DNA from 3 places in the Anaerobacillus alkaliphilus genome. Region 3 is predicted to be linked to each of the others. Evidence: predicted binding sites of a transcription regulator. Region 3 holds the regulator's gene; each other region holds the start of a gene.
What was found. Region 3 encodes LexA, which represses DNA repair genes until DNA is damaged. Its sites were predicted from a motif close to CGAACATATGTTCG; they were not measured.

Region 1: DS745_RS22115 (YolD-like family protein) is a predicted target of LexA. The motif match lies at 3,121-3,134, and genes of this name have one in related genera.
Region 2: parE (DNA topoisomerase IV subunit B) is a predicted target of LexA. The motif match lies at 2,531-2,544, and genes of this name have one in related genera.

The regions. Positions count from the first base shown of each region.
Region 1 is NZ_QOUX01000047.1:348,833-355,631, reverse strand. It holds gene DS745_RS22125 (histidine kinase N-terminal 7TM domain-containing diguanylate cyclase) at 134-1,693, shown strand; gene DS745_RS22120 (5'-nucleotidase) at 1,737-2,642, opposite strand; gene DS745_RS22115 (YolD-like family protein) at 2,713-3,048, opposite strand; gene DS745_RS22110 (GIY-YIG nuclease family protein) at 3,168-4,046, opposite strand; gene DS745_RS22105 (YncE family protein) at 4,194-5,153, shown strand; gene DS745_RS22100 (hypothetical protein) at 5,193-5,297, opposite strand; gene tyrS (tyrosine--tRNA ligase) at 5,314-6,558, opposite strand; T-box leader at 6,606-6,799, opposite strand, start outside.
Region 2 is NZ_QOUX01000047.1:487,241-494,039, forward strand. It holds gene DS745_RS22730 (glycosyl hydrolase family 18 protein) at 1-1,234, shown strand, start outside; gene DS745_RS22735 (CoA-binding protein) at 1,921-2,334, shown strand; gene parE (DNA topoisomerase IV subunit B) at 2,818-4,794, shown strand; gene parC (DNA topoisomerase IV subunit A) at 4,797-6,799, shown strand, end outside.
Region 3 is NZ_QOUX01000046.1:204,956-211,754, forward strand. It holds gene DS745_RS16205 (DUF896 domain-containing protein) at 110-352, opposite strand; gene DS745_RS16210 (YneB family resolvase-like protein) at 519-1,178, opposite strand; gene yneA (cell division suppressor protein YneA) at 1,144-1,482, opposite strand; gene lexA (transcriptional repressor LexA) at 1,640-2,263, shown strand; gene DS745_RS16225 (HD-GYP domain-containing protein) at 2,552-3,682, opposite strand; gene hemG (protoporphyrinogen oxidase) at 3,893-5,287, opposite strand; gene glnA (type I glutamate--ammonia ligase) at 5,646-6,799, opposite strand, start outside.

The DNA of each region.
Region 1 (6,799 bases), on a different contig from region 3:
AGGTCAATTGTGAACTTTTTCATTTATAAGAAGAAAGTACTATTCTTATAGTACCGATGGTTATATAATAGAAAATATGTTTTTATAACACGGACGTTTGTTTATTCATTTATGAGATCAGGGAGAAGTTTGCATGCCACAGGAATTATTGATTTACGTAGTAATGGGAGTGTTTGGTTGTGTATTAACCGTTTTTTTATGCTTGTATGGACTATTAAAAGTGAAAGATGCCCCAGGGGGAACTTATTATATACTCTGTACGTTCATGTGTACGATCTTTACAGCCTCATATCTTTTTGAGCTTACTAGTACTTCACTAGAACAAATGAAGTTTTGGTTAGGAATTGAGTACCTTGCTTTACCGTTCATTCCTGTATTTGTTTTATTGATGTGCTTCGAATATGTCGGAAAGAAAATACCAAAACCGATGTATTATTTTCTCATTGGCTTACCACTTACGACAATTTTTATGCACTTTACTAACGATTTTCATCATCTCTATTATTCGTCTATCGCTATGAGGACGGATACGCCCTTTCCTATTTTAGTACTTGAAGGTGGGCCATGGTTCTATGTACATTCCTTTTTTCTATACATTTGTATCGTAGCAAGTATTGTCATTCTGTTTCTTAATTTCCGAAAAAAATCATTTACATTTCGAATGCAAATTTTAATGATGGCAGCTGGTTTATTCACGCCAGTACTTGGGAGTATTCTTTACTTAACTGGTTTGGGTCCATACGGACTTGACTATGGACCACTTTCGATGAGTATCTCTTTTCTTTTTCACGGGGCAGCTCTTGTTTCCTATCAAATGTTCAATGTCGCTCCGATCGCTAGGGAAACAGTCTTTGAAAGTATGCAGGATGGTGTTCTTGTTTTAGATCAAAAAGGAATTATTATCGATTACAATAAAACAATGACTAGTATTTTACCTAAGATCAATACATTTTCAATAGGAAAACCAGTGGAAGATATATTAGAAAAAAAACATCGACTTTACGAGCTTATGATTAACGAACAGGAATGTGATGTTGAGTTCGCAGCAACACACTATCATATCCGTTTTTCTCCCGTTTTGCTGCAAGGAACTATTGTGGGCAAAATCATTACCTTTATTGATGTGTCAGAAAGAGTTCTCCTACAAGAAAAACTTGAAAAATTAGCGAGTATTGATGGTCTAACTCAAGTGTTCAATCGAACGTTCTTTTTCAAAAAAGTAGAACAGACTTTTGATGACCTAAAGCAGCAAGGAGCGACTGTTTCGTTTATCATGTTTGATATTGACCACTTTAAAAAAATCAATGATACGTATGGGCATGAGGCTGGAGACCATGTCATTACTCATGTGATCGATGTGACAAAATCATGTTTACGAGATACAGATGTTATTGGAAGATATGGTGGTGAAGAGTTTGTCATTTTTATGCCACACACAACCGGACAAGTTGCTCTTGAAGTGGCTAATTTGATCCGCAACACTGTTTCTAGCAACACAATTTTTCTAGAAGGGAAGCAAGTGATAGCTACTTCAAGTTTTGGTATTTCAACGGTTGGTTTAACGTTGAGTTCGGATTGTCCGACGATCCCAATGCTAGTAAATCAAGCAGATAAAGCGCTATATCAGGCAAAAGAGAAAGGCAGAAACTATGTTCAAGAGTTTCAGAAGCTAGGTGAACATATAGGTGCCTAATCAAATAAGGCATGTCCCTCCATTTTAGGGACATGCCTTTCATTTATTTTACTTCCCTACCCTCTGTCTTGTAAGGAACTCTTGCAGAAGGCACTTCATTATTTGATAAGTGAATTTCTTGATCATCAAAGAAAATATGAGCACCAAATGCTTTTAGGATACTTTTCTTTGGAGCACCCCCGAGAAAAAACGCTTCATCAATTCGTATTCCCCACGCTCGTAACGTACGAATAACTCTTTCATGGGCTGGGCTACTCCTCGCCGTGACGAGTGCCGTTCGAATCGGGTTATCTTCTTTCAGTTCCTTTTGCAAAAAAGACAACGTTCGTAACAATTTAGCAAATGGCCCTTCCGGTAATGGTTTTCTTGCATTAATCCTTTCATGCTCAACAAACGCTTCTAACCCTTTTTCTTTGTAAATCTTCTCGGATTCATCTGAAAAAAGAACAGCGTCCCCATCAAAGGCTATTTTTATTTCTTTTAAAGGCTCCTCATCATAGGAAGCGCTACTTTCATAGATAAGCCCGGCGGCTATTCCTGAATCAATCGCATCTTGAACGTCTTCTTCATCTGCTGATAGAAACAAATCTACATTAAATGCCTTTAAGTAAGGGACTAATGACCTCCCACTCGTTAGTGCTGCTCTTGTAATATCAACATTGTAATGTTCAATCGAGTTAAAAATACGTAAACTCGTGTCTGGATTGTTTTTAGACATAATAATGACTTCTGTTTTTCTCTCATTATTAACAAGAGTGTTCAAACGAAGTAAACCATTAATAAGACTAAAGCCGATTCCTGGTTTTAACGGATTGTCTTCATTTTCAATTTGGTATTTTGTAAATTCCTCTAATCCTTTTGTTTCAAAAATCTTACTTTCTTCTGTCAGGTCAAATAACGCGCGCGAAGAAATTCCTATCACTAAATAATTTGAAAAATCGTATGGCAAAAATGGTCACCTCATATATAAATATATCTTAATTCTAATAGTAATGAAGAAATTGAGCAAGAATGAATGATCAATCCCCAATTCTTACATCAATGAGGTCCGACATCTTCAGTTCTACCCGATCTCCAAATTGATCAAGGATCTTTAGTGATTGTCTCATTTGATTAAACCCATATACTTTCCCCATGAACGTTTTGTAATAACCATTACTCCAATACGTAAACACTAATGTTGCTTGCTCACGCATCCCCTCACCGATCACCCGTTCGAGCTCCTCAATTTCCTGTTCGTCTAGCTGTGGTTTGGCTACCTTGTACTGATTAGCATAAATTTCTCTGACCATTGCAACGTGTTCTGGCAGCATCATTGAAGTCCATTTAATATTTCCTCTATCGCGTATCGTCATCTTGTCACCTCTTTTATTCCTTTTGACAATATCATTATACAGGAACGTTTGTTCTGTTTTCAAGTGGTGTAGAGAAAGAATGTTCGGTATCCAGCTCAAAAAGAATATTTGAACTCTTTCTACAATTGCTTTCTCTTTAACTCATCTAACGTCTTGCCGCTTTTGTCTTTCCAGTCTGTCCAGCCGTTACTAGCACTTTGAAGAACAAAAGTGGATGCTGCAGAAGGAGTTGGAAACGGTTGATCCTTCATGAAGATGTATCTGCCGTTTTCTTTTCCTAATATTCCTTCTTGAAGAAAGTTCTCTATTTTTTCATTATGTTTTTCTAGCTTATTTTCGAATCCAGGCAAAGCACTACTAGACATTTTAGATCCCTTGTAGATAACAAAGCCATCATCTGTCCATTTGCCAAAAGCTTCGGTATCTCTCCGTGTACAATAAAAAAGCTCCTCATCGTCTTCAAGGACTTCTTCAGTGTTCCCACGGAAGCTTTCAAATATCGGGTAGCCTAGTGTACCTAACAATAAGCTTATCGTTTCAAAGATATCAAACAAGTCTTCTTGTCTCCACTCAGGAATGAAGGGATTTGTGGGGAGAGTTTGGTTAATCGCATAGCGACCAGCACTGACAGCTTCCTTGTAGGCAAGGTGCTCCAAAAACTTAACATCGGCCTTTGTAAATTGATTTTGGATATTATTCGTCACGACTAGTACGGCCACTTTCCAAAAGTCTTTACTGCTATGGTGTTGCTTTAGTCGCTCATATCCTACCTCTGCTTCTCCGATATAAGCTTCAGTACGAGTCTCTTCTTCATTGTTACCAAACAAAAAGTATAAGGAGACATTGTCTACTTCACTTCTATCTTTAACCGTTTTTAATAAGTTTCTAGGGATTAAAATTGCTTGAACAGTTCGATTCGTCACACCAGCAATTTTTACCCCTCTAGGATTTCCGTCAGGTAGAAAAATCTGAATCGTTTTAGCTTTACTTCTCTTCAACTATTTCACCTCTTGTTTTATCATGCCAATTTTTGCTACATATCTATACGAAAAACAGTAGAGCCGGTGCAAGATAAAGTACAAAGTACATAATTTCCAATTTTTTTAAGAAGCTAAACAGGTAATGCATGTATAAAGGAGGACCAAATGAAGACAAAGATGAGACACTTTTTACTAGTAATACTACTATTTGTGTTAACCAGTTGCCAAACTAACCGTATCCAATTGCCCGAGATAGAACATCCTATTGTTTTGTCACATCAGGAGGAAGATCTTCTCACGTTTATTGATGCTGATAACGGGAATGTTTTCACTAATGCTATTTCATATGGAATCACTGATATGGTCCAAACGAGTGAAACTGACATAATCGCTGCAAGCATTAACAATAAATTTCTACTTAGAATTAATCTTCGAGACGGTAGCGTAAAGCCGTTTTTAAATGTCAATCAAGGAATTACCTCTCTTTTTTATAAAGATCCCTTTCTTTACATTACCGATGCGTTTAAAAACCAGGTCCATGTGATTGATATGAGCAACCGGAAAATTAAGGCAAGTATTGATGTCGGTATGTATCCAAATGAAATGACTGCTGATGATGACAGATTGTTTGTGATAAATTCAGAAAGTAATTCTATTTCTGTTATTGATCTAGATAAGCTAAACGTAGTTTTAGAATTTCCTACCTCAAGCCGAAAACCAGATGGGCTTGTGGTAGTGAATGATATGTTGTGGGTTGGTGGGCATGGGGGTGATGGAGTGATAAATAATAGCATCCATGCATACGATCCCAAGACAGGTGAGGAACTTTCTGAAATAATTGTAGGTGTCATGCCCGTAGATTTCTTTGTCGATCGAACCTATTCCTTCCTATATACCGTTTGTCATGGAGAGGATCAGATGTATAAGATTGACCTACGAAGCAACGAAGTGGTTGACCAAATTTTTGTTGGGGAAAATCCTAATTATCTTCGTGGAGATGACAACAACTTATATATAACCAGTGTTGATGATCATTTGTTCTCGATTGTTGATCAAGCTACATTTACCTTAGTTAACCAATTTGAAGTAGCTGAAGGGCCATATGCAATAGTAAAAGTAAACTAATGAAAAAATCGACAGTTGCCAGGCACCTGTCGATTTTTTTTATATTAACTTGTATTTTTTAAAGCTATTATAAAGGCCGTTCTTATCAGGCGTATCCGTTATATCATCGGCTGTTTGTTTCAGTACTTCTTTGGCATTACCCATAGCAATTCCTTCGCTCCTAGAATTTCAGTTGTACAAATTTACGTTTTCCTACCTGAACAATGAGGTTGTCAGTGATGGTCACTTGTAATTGAGTATCTTCTACCTTTACACCATTTAATTGAACACCGCGATTATCAATCATTCTTCGCACTTCACTCTTAGAGCTTAACAACTTTAATTGAACAATAAGATCAACAATGGAAATGTCCGCCTCGCCCTTCCATTCTACCACTGGGATTTCATCTGGCATTGAGCCTTGTTGGAAAACGGCAATAAAGTTCTGCTCAGCTTTCTCTGCCTCTACCTCACCGTGGTACATTCTGACGATCGTTTTCCCAAGTAACATTTTTGCGTCACGGGGATGAAGATCCCCTGAGGTCAACCTAGCTTTGATGTCTTGAATTTGTTCAGGAGTAAAATCAGTAATTAACTCAAAGTATTTGCTCATCAACTGGTCTGGAATTGACATTGATTTTCCGTACATTTCTTGTGGGCTTTCATCAATCCCGATGTAGTTTTTCTTTGATTTAGACATTTTCTCGACACCATCAAGACCTTCTAATAAAGGCATGAGTAGCGCCACTTGTTTTTCTTTACCGAACTTTTCTTGGTAATGTCTTCCCATTAAAATGTTAAAATGCTGGTCCGTACCACCGAGTTCAAGATCACATTCTAACATAACTGAATCGAAGCCCTGCATTAACGGGTAAAAGAACTCATGAAGCGAAATTGGTTTACCCATGACAATTCTTTCTTCGAAGTCGTCTCTTTCTAAAAGTCTAGCTACTGTTATTTTCCCTGCGAGTTGGATGACATCCTCAAAGTTTAGTTTTGATAACCATTGAGAATTGTAATGTAATTCGACTTGATCCATATCAATCACTTTCGCAAATTGTTCGAAGTACGTTTTGGCATTATGCTTTACTTCTTCATCTGTTAACTGTTGTCTCGCGACAGACTTTCCTGTTGGATCACCAATCTTTCCAGTAAAGTCACCAATAATCAATTGAATGACGTGACCATTTTCTTGAAACTGTCTCATTTTGTTTAATACCACCGTATGCCCTAAGTGAACGTCAGGAGCGGATGGATCCAAACCTAATTTTATTTTTAAAGGCGTATTCGTTAAAATAGATTTTGCGACTTTGTTTTCTAGGTCTTCAAACGGTATGATTTCTTGGACGCCTTGACTGTAAATTGCCATTTGCCTCTTTACTTCTTTTACTTGTTCATCATTTAATTGTTCGATAAAATTACTCATTTTCGTTTCCTCCTCATGTAAAATAAATAGAAATAAACCACATCCCAAAAAGGGACGTGGTTGAAATTTGCACGCGGTACCACCCTAATTGAAGGAGAGACTCCTTCCACTTTAACGAATAACGGTTCGTCCGTTCTTTGCGGTTACACAAAGAAAGCTCAGGGAATGTAATTCGCGTTATCTTTGTATCGATTTGCACCAACCATCGACTCTCTAAAACAGGGAGATAACTACTACTGGA
Region 2 (6,799 bases), on a different contig from region 3:
CGGCGAGGAACGAACGTTCGCTAACGTGTTGGAAACAACAAAAGAGCGAGATCTACGGTTAAAAGTTACACCGACCCACTTTTCAGATTACTATGATCTCGTTCTTCCAGGTGAGAAGTTATATATTTTAGAAGAAGATGAAAAATATTTTCACGTACAAAATGAAAAAGGGATCTCGGGGTATGTAAGAAAAGACATGATGGAATCTACAGCTACCGAAATGATCACGGTTGAACGTGAAAAACAGTTTCGTCAATTGGCGTATCCTGAGGGTCCAATTAACTTGACTTGGGAAGCTGTCTACTCGAAAAATCCAGATGTAAACACACTACCTCCATTACCAGGAGTGAATGTCGTTTCACCAACTTGGTTTAAGCTAAAAAATGAAGAGGGCGACATTCACAGTCTTGCATCGACTTCATATGTTCAATGGGCAAAAGAACGCGGCTACCATATCTGGGGACTTTTCTCAAATGATTTTGACCCTGAAAAAACTCATGTAGCACTTCAAACCTATGAAACCAGGCAAAAAATGATCCGTCAGCTTTTACAATATAGTGAAATGTATGACCTAGATGGCATTAACGTCGATTTTGAAAACGTCTATTTAAAAGATCGAGATTTAGTCACTCAATTTGTGAGAGAGCTTACTGCCTTAGCGCATCAAGCAGGATTGATTATCTCAATGGACATTACATTTATTTCTACGAGCGAGATGTGGTCGATTTTTTACGATCGTGCAGCGCTAACTGAAATCGTTGATTATATGATTGTAATGGCATACGACGAGCATTGGGGCTCTTCACCTGTAGCTGGGAGCGTTGCTTCGTTTCCATGGGTAGAACGGAACTTAGAGAGATTACTAGAAATTATTCCGAGCGAGAGATTAGTACTAGGAATACCTACCTATACACGTATTTGGAAAGAGCAAGAAACAGAAGGTGGCAACATCGAAGTATCTTCCAAAGCTCTAAGTATGAGAGCAGTAGAAGAGTGGGTCGCTGAGCATCAGCTAACACCAGTATTTGATGAAGCTAGCGGACAAGATTACGTAGAATTTTATGACGAAGCAGAAAAAGCCACTTATAAAATTTGGATTGAAAATGCGGATTCCATCGCAAGACGCGGGCAGATGGTCCATGATTATAACTTGGCAGGAGTAGCCTCTTGGAACCGGTTCTTTACTAATGCCGAAAGCTGGGAAGCGTTAGCTGATGTATTGAAAAAAGAATAGTATGTATCAACCAAACAGAGCTGAGAGAGGCTCTGTTTGGTTTTTTAATAACTTTTCGGGTAGTCTGCCAACAATTACATCGTCGATTCGCCCTGAACCGATGATGAGTCTACCAGTCTATTGCAATTACTTCGTCGATTCACTCTGAATCGATCACGAGTTTTCCAGTCTTTTACAATCCTATCGTCGATTCACTCTGAACCGATCACAACTTTTCCAGTCCCTTACAATTTTATCGTCGATTCACTCTGAACCGATCACAACTTTTCCAGTCCCTTACAATTTTATCGTCGATTCACTCTGAACCGATCACGACTTTTCCAGTCCCTTACAATTTTATCGTCGATTCACTCTGAACCGATTACAAGTTTTCCAGTCCCTTACAATTCCATCGTCGATTCACTCTAAACCGATCACAACTTTTCCAGTTCCTTACAATTTCATCGCCGATTCACTCTGAACCGATCATAACTTTTCCAGTCCCTTACAATTTCATCGCCGATTCACTCTAAACCGATCATAAGTTTTCCAGTCCCTTACAATTTCATCGCCGATTCGAGCGCAACAGAACACTCTTTTTTCAATTTATAAATCACCATTCTTCAATCTACATTCTACATTTTACATCCCCCTCCAAAAAAAGGTAAAATAAATCTGTAACTAATTCATATATAGAGGTGAAAGAAGTGGCAATCACAAATCCTGATCGTAGCGAAATTAAAGAGATTTTAGCAACAAACAAGAGAATAGCTGTTGTAGGTTTATCGAACAATCCAGAACGTACTTCTTACATGGTCGCTGAAGCGATGCAAAATGCTGGATACGAAATAATACCTGTAAATCCAGTCATTGATGAGGCCCTTGGTGCAAAAGCGGTGCCAACCCTAAAAGACATAGAAGGCCAGGTTGACATCGTAAACGTCTTCAGAAGAAGTGAATTTCTTCCGGAGATTGCCAAAGAAGCTGTCGAAATTGGCGCAAAAGTGTTTTGGGCACAGCTCGGTGTTGAAAATGAAGAAGCGTATGATTATTTAAAAGAACACGGGATGACCGTAATTATGGATCGTTGCATTAAAGTTGAGCATGCGCTTACAAAATAATATCTGTAAATCAGGTAATTACTAGGAAAAGCTTTTGAGTAAAAAGATAAAAAATAGGAAAATCCCCTTAACTTTTTTTGTGATTAAGAGGGATTTTTCTATTTATATGGAAAAACAAGCTTGAAAAATAAGGATTTAAGCAGTATTGTAAATAAGGACAGTGTCTCTTACGTATCTCTATAAGTTTTTATTGATAGAAACGATTGTTCGTACTATAGTTAAAATACTAGAAACTGTTATTATATGAAACCGTAACAAAAGAATATTATGACAACTACGAAAAAATTCTGAAAGACGAAGACTACATCACTGAGTTTTTGTACCTGTGTACTGTTACAAAGCCTCATTGATGTAATCTGTATGAGGCTAATAAGGTATCCTACATTATAATAAAACCTTATTCCCGTTTGCCTCTCGAATAGGCACTTAGTGAAGATATAACGTCTTACATGGTTAACGTAGTTACGAAGGGAGTCCAACTATTTGGCGACGAAAGAAAAATTCGAATATAACGATGATGCCATACAGGTATTAGAAGGACTTGAGGCAGTTAGAAAACGCCCAGGGATGTATATTGGTAGTACCGACTCACGAGGTTTACATCACCTCGTTTATGAAATTGTCGATAATGCTGTCGATGAAGCATTAGCTGGCTACGGAAATGAAGTAAAAGTAACAATTCATAAAGATAATAGTATTAGCGTTGAAGACGAAGGACGTGGGATGCCAACAGGAATGCACAAGATGGGCAAACCAACACCTGAGGTAATCTTAACAGTCTTACATGCTGGGGGAAAATTTGGACAAGGTGGTTACTCGACGAGTGGTGGACTACATGGAGTAGGTGCTTCAGTAGTAAATGCACTCTCAGAATGGTTAGAAGTAACGATTAAACGTGACGGCTTTGTTTTTAAACAACGTTTTGAAAACGGTGGGAAGCCAGTTACAACACTTGAAAAAATAGGAACGACTCGAAAAACAGGAACGACAATCCACTTTAAACCTGACAAAACGATTTTTTCAGTCACAACTTATAATTTTGAAACACTAACGGAACGTTTACGCGAAGCTGCGTTTTTATTAAAAGGTTTGAAAATCACATTAAAGGACACTCGTTCTGGTAAAGACGATCAACAAGAAGTATTTTACTATGAAAACGGGATCGAAGCCTTTGTCGAGTACCTAAACGAAGATAAAGAGACCCTACATCCTGTCGCATTTTTCCAAGGAAAGAACCAAGGAATAGAAGTAGAGTTTTCATTTCAGTTTAACGATGCTTATACCGAGAATGTACTCTCGTTTGTAAATAACGTTCGTACCAAAGACGGTGGAACGCACGAACTTGGTGCCAAAACAGCGATGACAAGAATTATTAACGAATATGCGAGAAAAATGGCGCTCCTCAAAGAAAAAGATAAAAACCTTGATGGCTCAGACATTCGTGAAGGATTTACGGCGATTGTCTCTGTTCGTGTCCCTGAAGAAAAGCTTCAGTTTGAGGGACAAACAAAAGGCAAGCTAGGAACAACAGAAGCAAGATCTGCTGTAGATGCAGTAGTGAGTGAGCAACTATCATTTTTCCTAGAAGAAAACCCTGATATTAGCTCGTTATTGATAAAAAAAGCGATTAAAGCTGCTCAAGCTCGTGAAGCCGCAAGAAAAGCTCGTGAAGATGCTAGAAGTGGAAAAAAGGCGAAGCGAAAAGATGCATTATTAAGCGGAAAGCTTACACCAGCACAATCAAAAAATCCTCAAGCGAACGAACTTTACCTAGTAGAGGGTGACTCTGCAGGTGGTTCTGCCAAACAAGGACGCGATCGAAAATTCCAGGCTGTTCTACCGCTTCGAGGAAAAGTTATTAACACAGAAAAAGCCAAGCTTGCGGATATTATGAAGAACGAAGAAATTCGTACCATTATTTATGCCATTGGTGGCGATGTTGGGGCTGATTTTACGGTTGAAGACATCAACTATGACAAAATCATCATCATGACAGATGCCGATACCGATGGAGCTCATATTCAAGTGTTACTATTAACCTTCTTTTATCGCTATATGCGACCGCTCATCGAAGCTGGAAAAGTGTATATTGCACTTCCACCACTCTATAAAGTGAGTAAAGGTAGCGGTAAGAAAGAAGTCATTGAGTATGCATGGGATGAAAGTGGTCTGAAAGAGGCTATCAAAAAAGTCGGTAAAGGCTATATAATCCAACGCTATAAAGGTCTAGGAGAGATGGATGCGACACAGCTTTGGGAGACAACAATGGATCCTGAAACAAGAACACTGATCCGTGTAAAAATAGAGGATGTTGCTCGTGCTGAGCGTCGTGTCTCAACACTGATGGGGGATAAAGTTGAGCCACGTCGTAAGTGGATTGAAGCCAACGTTGCCTTCGGTTTAGACGAGGAAACGAACATCTTAGAAAATGAAAATTTGACCTTACATGAGGAGGAATAAGTTTGTTATCTGCCGATAAATATTTAGACCTCCCCTTAGAAGAAGTAATCGGGGATCGGTTTGGCCGTTATAGTAAATACATTATTCAAGAACGCGCATTACCTGATGCACGGGATGGGTTAAAACCAGTACAGCGCAGAATTTTATACGCGATGCATAAAGAAGGAAATACATCTGATAAGCCGTTTCGTAAATCAGCGAAAACCGTCGGTAACGTTATCGGTAACTATCACCCTCATGGTGATTCTTCCGTTTACGAAGCGATGATCCGGATGAGTCAAGACTGGAAGGTTCGTTATGGTCTAATCCAAATGCACGGTAACAACGGTTCAATTGACGGTGATCCACCAGCAGCAATGCGTTATACAGAAGCGCGTCTGTCATCCATCGCATCAGAAATGCTTCGAGATATTGAAAAAGAAACCGTTGATTTTATTCCTAACTTTGACGACTCAGAAATGGAGCCTGTCGTTTTACCAGCGATGTTTCCTAATCTACTTGTTAACGGGTCTACTGGGATTTCTGCTGGGTACGCTACAGACATTCCACCACACCAACTAGGTGAAGTCATTGATGCAGCGATCCTCCAAATGGAGAACCCTAACTGTACGTTATCTGAACTAATGGAGCATATTAAAGGTCCAGACTTCCCAACCGGGGGTATAATCCAAGGGGTCGATGGCATTCGTAATGCCTATGAAACTGGTAAAGGGAAAGTTGTTGTTCGCTGTAAAGCTGAGATTGAATCAGTCCGTGGTGGAAAACAACAAATTGTCATTACCGAAATTCCTTATGAAATTGTGAAAGCAAATCTCGTCAAAAAAATGGACGAAATTCGCTTTGATAAAAAAGTCGAGGGAATTGCGGAAGTTCGTGACGAAACAGACCGCACAGGATTGCGTATTGTTATCGAATTGAGAAAAGATGCTGATGCAGAAGGTATCTTAAATTACTTATATAAAAATACGGATCTACAAATAACATACAATTTTAACATGGTTGCGATCTTTAATAAGCGTCCAGTCCTTATGGGACTTAAGCAGCTATTAACAGCTTATGTAAACCATCAAAAAGAAGTTATCACTCGACGCTCGACGTATGAGCTAAGAAAAGCCGAAGAACGTCAGCATGTTGTTGAAGGGTTAATTCGCGCCATATCCATTTTAGACGAAGTGATTGAAACGATCCGTGCGTCAAAAGATAAGCGTAACGCAAAAGATAACTTAATTAGTAAGTTTGAATTTACGGAACCTCAAGCAGAAGCCATTGTTACGTTACAGCTTTATCGCTTAACAAATACAGACGTTACGATCCTGCAAAAGGAAAGTGATGAGCTCGATAAGAAAATTGCGCTACTAAAAGAAATTTTAAATAGCGAGAAAAAGCTTGTTGCTGTAATTAAAAAAGACTTACTTACAATCAAGAAGACATTTAACGACGAGCGCCGCACTGTAATTGAAGATGAGATTGAGGAAATCAAGATCAATTTAGAAGTGTTGGTACCTGCTGAAGATGTGATTGTAACTGTTACAAAAGAGGGGTATGTCAAACGTACAAGCATACGTTCGTTTACTGCCTCAAGTGGCGAACCAACCGGAATGAAAGAAGGAGACCGTGTCATCGGTCAATTTGAAACGAATACGACAGACACGTTGTTAATTTTCTCGATGAAAGGAAATTACTTATTCATCCCAGTTCATCAGCTCCCAGACATTCGTTGGAAAGATCTAGGGCAGCATGTAGCCAATATCGTCCCACTTGAACGTGGCGATGAAATTCTTAAAGCTATGCCGATTAAAGAATTTACTGAAGACCAATTCTTAGTATTCTTTACGAAGCAAGGGATGGCCAAACGAACGCCATTAAGTGAGTATCAAGCACAGCGATATTCGAAACCATTAATGGCCTTAAAGCTAAAACAAGACGATGTCGTTGTCGATGTTGAGTTAACCGACGGAAAGAAAGATGTCTTTATTGCTACTGCTTTTGGGTATGGATTATGGTT
Region 3 (6,799 bases):
CTTCCTTTCTCTTCCTCATTTAACATTATTCGTTTTTCATCATATACCTCTTTTATAAAATTAACAAGGATATCTATGGTAAAAACGGTGAATTTTTGTCGACTATTTACTAATGAGTTAATTTACGATCAATTGTTTGTTTACTTTCTTTTAATTTATCCGGTGTTACATCATTACCTTCCTCATCAACTACTTTAATTGAATGTAATTGACTGCTAAATGAAGATCGAAACGTTTGAATGTATTCCTGTCGCAGTTGCTGCTGTTCTTGCTTTTCTTCCATTGTAATACTTCCTGCTTTTGCTTTTTTTGAAAGCTCGTTAATCCGCTTTATTTTTTCACTTGATAACATTTTACTAATCCTCCATCTATTGTTTAGACCTATAGTAAAATTTACAGTAACAAACCAACGTTTTCAACCTTTCTGATTAGTTTGTTCGTAAGTTCCATCGAATATTATATTTTTAAGAAAGAAAAAAAGCCTTAAGAGATTAATCTAAGACTTTATATGTGATTCTTTATTTTGGCGAGACCTTTGTATCCTCAGCGTTTATATATTCCTGGTAGCGACGATGAACAGTAGCTTTCGAAACGTCATACCCAAAGCCCCTTAGAGTAGCTGCAATTTCTCTAAATGTCAGTTTCATCGTTTTTAAGCGAATAATCTCCTCCAATGGAATTTCTTTCTTTAAACGGCCTCCTACATGTACATCACCTAGGTTTTCACTGGGATTATAGCCATTTTCAATCGCCTTCTTCATTCCACGTTTAATTTTAATATTGTGAAGCTTTCTTTGATATTCTTCTACAATACTAACAATATTAAGAACTAAAGTATCAGTTTCTGACAGTTTCAACTCACCTTTATCATTGATTGTTCGAATTTTAACTTGATACTTTACTAACTGATGAACGAGGGCTATCTTTGTATTTCCCCTCCCTAATCTGGTGTCATCCTGAATTAGTAATACCTCTGCTTTTTTATCCTTAAAATCCTCTAACAATTCAAAGATGCCTTCTCTCTCTATTTCGTAACCACTAGCTTTTTCCTCTATTACTTTATAGATAGGAAAGCCATTTTCTTCAGCTAAATGGATCAATTCTTCCTTCTGTCTAGATAAAGAAGAAGATTGTGCTTCTTTATTAGTACTTACTCGACAATAAATAATCGCCTTCATTTCTAACGAATTCCTCCTTTCTTTTTAACTGAGGAACAAGAAGAATTTGACCAGGATAGATATGATCACTCGTAAGATTGTTTTCTCTCTTTAATATAGTTATGTAGGAAAGGATAGACATTCCTTCTGTATGTTTACTTGCTATAGACCAAAGTGTGTCACCAGATAAGACTTCCACTTCTATTAATTCTTCAAATTCAGGCTGTGCAGAAACACTCACAGACATTAAAAGATAGATGATTAACACTACAAATATAGCCACATAGCTTATATCTTGAAATGAAATTTTTTGAATTTTAAACATTATAAACACTCACTTCCATAAATAAGAATATTTGTTCTCTATTATAATAAAACAGAACACTCGTTCTAGTCAATAGTTTTTAGAACTTATGTTTGCATATTTGAAGAGAGTACAGTATAATTTATGGTAAAGATAAGATAAAATGGGGTGCTACATAATGAATAAGGTATCGAAGCGTCAGCAAGAAATACTAGATTACATAAAAGATGAAGTTCGCAAAAAGGGATATCCACCATCGGTGCGAGAAATTGGTGAAGCAGTAGGATTAGCATCTAGCTCCACTGTTCACGGACACTTATCTCGACTCGAGAAAAAGGGGTTTATTCGAAGAGACCCCACAAAACCAAGAGCAATTGAGATATTAGATTTAAAATTAGATGAATTTGAACCTACTTCTCCGAATACTACCTATGCTCCGATTATCGGTAAAGTTACTGCCGGTGAGCCTATAACTGCCTACGAAAATATAGAAGATTATCTGCCACTTCCAGAGAAATTCGTTGGCGATGACAAAGTGTTCGTCCTTGTCATTCAAGGTGATAGTATGATTGAAGCCGGTATCTTTGATAAAGATATGGTTATCGTAAGACAGCAACAAACTGCCAACAATGGTGATATCGTTGTAGCTATGACAGAAGAAGATGAGGCGACGGTTAAACGCTTTTTCAAAGAGAAAGACTTTATTAGACTTCAGCCTGAGAATTCTTCAATGGAACCTATTATTCTACAAAACTGCGCAATCTTAGGAAAAGTTATTGGTGTTTTTCGTTCAGTACATTAAATACGGTACCTTCATTATTAATAGCAGAAGAATCAACTTAGGTTGGTTCTTTTTTAGTGTACATGGAAAAAAGCACTTGCCCCTAAAGGCAAATGCTCGTGACTTATCAACCACTATTAATATATCCAAATAGATATCATTTCATACTAATAAGTTAGCTTAAGTATAATATTAGTACATTCTTTTATAACTATAGTTAAGTTAATTTTAAGATGGAAAATACCATTCACTTGGGATATTACAATACTTAAAAATGCCACCAGTGACTAACCCCTTTTGTTGTACCAGCTATCTTTTATTCATGACTTCTAAATAACTAATTTCATTCTTTGCTTCTAATGAAACATTCTGATGATAGTAAGTAACTAGTGACGGATAAATTTCAAGAAAAACCTCATGTAAAATAGGGTCAAACTGTGTATTCATAGCCTCGATAATGATATCCTTGGCTTCTTCTAATGTAAAAGCATTTCTATAGGATCGAGTAGTAGTAATTGCATCAAAGGTATCGGCAAGTGCAATAATTCTTGAATGTAACGGAATGTCATCTTGACTAATCCCCCTTGGATAGCCTTTTCCATCGTACCTTTCATGGTGATACAATATATCACTGACAATTTCGTTTGGATATTCTAGTTCTTTTGCTAAATTAGCACCGAATTCAGAGTGTTTTTGAATCGTTTTATACTCTTCCAAAGTAAGCTTTCCATTTTTCGTTAGTATATCATTAGGAATATATACTTTTCCGATATCATGAATAAGAGAACTAATTCGCAATAAATCTAAATCTACTTTATAGCCTTTTTTCTTCATGTTACTACCAATAATCATTGCGTAATCAGATACACGAATTGAATGACCTCGTGTATACATATCTTTTGTTTCGATTGCTAATATAAGGGTTTTCACTGTCTTATCAAACATGTACGCTTGCTTAGAACTATCTACAATCATATTTACAAAAACACCGAGAACGACAATATAACAAATAATGTACGAAAGCTCAGTGACGATTTCAAATAAAAAACGTTGATCATAATAGCCAGCCATAGAATTTAAACTAAAGTGGATCAAAATTGAAGCAACACTGGTTCCATAAAAAACGTTACGATTTTTAAATAGCGTAGCAAATAACGGTAAGAAAATAACTGCAATCTGGTTAGCGAAAGGAGTAAACCATGTCAGAGCAACAATCACTACGCACATATTTATAAAGAGGAGATACCTTTGTATCATCGGTGAAAATTTGCGATAGATGAGAGTGAATGGTAAATACCCAAGTAACATAATACTTAGTAACTGATAATAAATGATATCAAAAGAGCCAACCCAAATGGTATATATGGCTGTTAAACTAATGGAACTTCCGATACAAATCATCCATAGCTTCTTTATAAACAGATTTATGTCTAGACTCATTGATGTTCACCTACATTTCACAAGGATAGTTATTTCGGGATAAAAAAAGACGAACCGAAAAAATGTTTGGTTCATCTCTTTTCTCTTTCGAAAGATGTTTTTCTACTTCCCCATAACTTCATCTATCAAAATTATAATGCAAAATGTGACAAACTTCTATATATTTTGACAAAAACTCCATATATTTTATAGTTATGCCCTCTATGAATATTAGCTATCTGATAGGCTCCCAATCAGTTGTTTCGCAATCTCTTGTCCATTTTCAATGCAATCAGGAATTCCCACACCATAATACGAGCATCCTGCTAATAGAACACCTGGATAATTTTCCTTAAAGTCACTCTCTAAAGTTCCAACAACCTTAGGATGTACAATTTCATAGTTTGGCATATTTTCGACCCAATCAGTTATTTCGTATGTAACTGGTTTAGCAGTAATTCCTAGACTTTTTTGTATATCATTAAGCGCTATGGTCAGTTGGTCTGTCACGTCCATCTGCTTTAATGTTTGAAAAGTAGGATGGCTACTTTTATAAAACAGACGCACTAGTAAATTACCACTTTCAGAAGTATGTAGCCATTTACGACTCGTCCATGTACAAGCATTGCATGATAACTCATCTGTATTAATAGTAATAAAACCGGTACCATCCGCTGGCAATACACTATCTGGAACATCAAACCCTAGATAGATACTAATTAACGAACTGTTTTTCAATTTAGAAAAATCTTCTTTAATTTTTTCATCGGAAAATAATGCTTGCGCTGACGCATGTGGGATACTTAAAATTATAGAGTCAACCTCTAACATTTCTCCATTTACTAAATGAGCGCAATAACGTTCATTATTTTTAGTTATATTAGTTATCCGTTGATTTTTTAGAATTTCTACCTCTTGCAAGTGGCTCTCGTATGCGTCAATGATTGAATCCATCCCATTTTTAAAAGAAAAGAACTTTTTACCACTTCCACTTTGGAATTTTTCCTTATTTGCTTCAAAACCTCTTATGATACTTCCGTATTGCTCTTTATAGTCGATGAGGTAAGGGAGCGTGGAGGAAATTGTTAATTCTTTAATATCTCCAGAATACACACCCGACAATACAGGCCCAATTTGTTTCTCAACCATTTCCTTACCAAGAAAATATTCGAGAAAGTCACCTATCGAATCATTTTTTGTAAAAGTCTCGTTCCTCAAATAAAGATCTTTTAACGCATCAACTTTCCCCTCAGGTGATACAAGTGACGTCTTAGCTAAGGACTCAACACTAGTAGGTATACCGAAGATCGTATCGGCAGGTATTGCTTTCAACGTTCCATCTCCATATAGAAACGACCGACCAGTTGCGTTGTAAACAATTTCATTTTCTAGACCAAGCTCTTTAATCACAGACATATTTAAACCTTTTCTGGCAACAATGGAATCTGCACCTGTTTCCATAACATATCCATTATTTCTGATTGTTTTTATCTTACCCCCAAGCTTTTCTCCCGCCTCAACTAGGATTAAACGAGTATCTGATTGCTTTTCTCGTTTCCACTTTTGTAGCTCATACACAGCAGACAAACCTGTAATTCCACCGCCCACAACTAAAATTGTTTTCATGTTTACACCTCTACTCTAATCAATAAATTTAGTTATTATCATATCACATGTTTCTAAAAAAAGGAGACCACTCCAATTTCCTGAGTTAAAATAAGAAAAGCGCAAGGCGCCCGCCTATCGGCGACAAGCAAATGTTCTGACCGAAAAAAGTGCGCTCTTTCACTTTTTTTCGGTCAGGTTATTTGACCTCGAGCCAAGAACATCCTCGAATTAACTCCGTCGCCCCTTTGCGACGAGTAATCGCAGGAGCAGATGGCGCCTGGAGCTAAACAATATTTAAGTCGAAATTATATACTTTCCTATAATGTAAAAGAAACCAGCCCCATTAATAGGGACTGGCCTCTTTTATTAAAATATCTTAGTAGTTAGTAATATATTGCTCGCGCTCCCAAGGGTGAACTTGTGTGCGGAACATATCCCACTCAATCTCTTTAGCTTCACAGAAGTGCTCTAATGCATGCTCTCCAAGCGCGCTTGTGATAATTTCATTAGCTCTCAATTTCTCTAAAGCTTCTTTAAGTGTTGCAGGAAGATCATTGATACCTGCTTCTAGACGCTCTTCTTTGTTCATCACATAGATATTACGATCTGTTGATGGAGGAGGAGTAAGCTTATTCTTAATTCCATCTAAACCAGCTGCAAGCATAGCAGCCATTGCTAAATAAGGATTTGCTGCTGGATCTGGACTACGTACTTCAATACGAGTACTTAAGCCACGTGATGCCGGGATACGAATTAGCGGACTGCGGTTACGCATAGACCAAGCAACATAACAAGGAGCTTCATAGCCAGGAACTAATCGCTTATAAGAGTTTACTGTTGGGTTCGTGATTGCTGTAAAGCCTTCAGCATGCTTGATAATACCTGCTAAAAATTGCATTGCTGTTTCACTTAAACCAGTATCAGTTGATGGATCAAAGAATACGTTCTCGTTCCCTTTAAATAATGACATATTGCAGTGCATACCAGATCCATTAACACCAAATAAAGGTTTTGGCATGAACGTAGCATGTAATCCATGTTTTCTCGCAATTGTTTTAACAACTAGTTTGAATGTTTGAATATTGTCACAAGTTGTTACTGCATCTGCATATTTAAAGTCAATCTCATGTTGTCCAGGAGCTACTTCATGGTGAGAAGCTTCAATTTCAAAGCCCATATCTTCTAATTCTAATACGATATCACGACGGCAGTTTTCTCCTAAATCAGTTGGGGCTAAGTCAAAATATCCACCTTTATCGTTTAATTCCATTGTTGGCTCGCCTTTTTCGTCAACTTTGAATAAGAAAAACTCTGGCTCTGGCCCAATGTTAAATGATGTAAAGCCCATTACTTTTGCTTCTTCTAATACTCGTTTTAATACTCCACGAGGGTCACCTGCAAATGGTACACCAGTTGGATCATAAATATCACAAATTAAACGAGCTACTTTTCCTTTTTCACTAGTCCAAGGGAATACTACCCATGTATCTAGGTCTGGATATAAATACATATCTGACTCTTCAATACGAA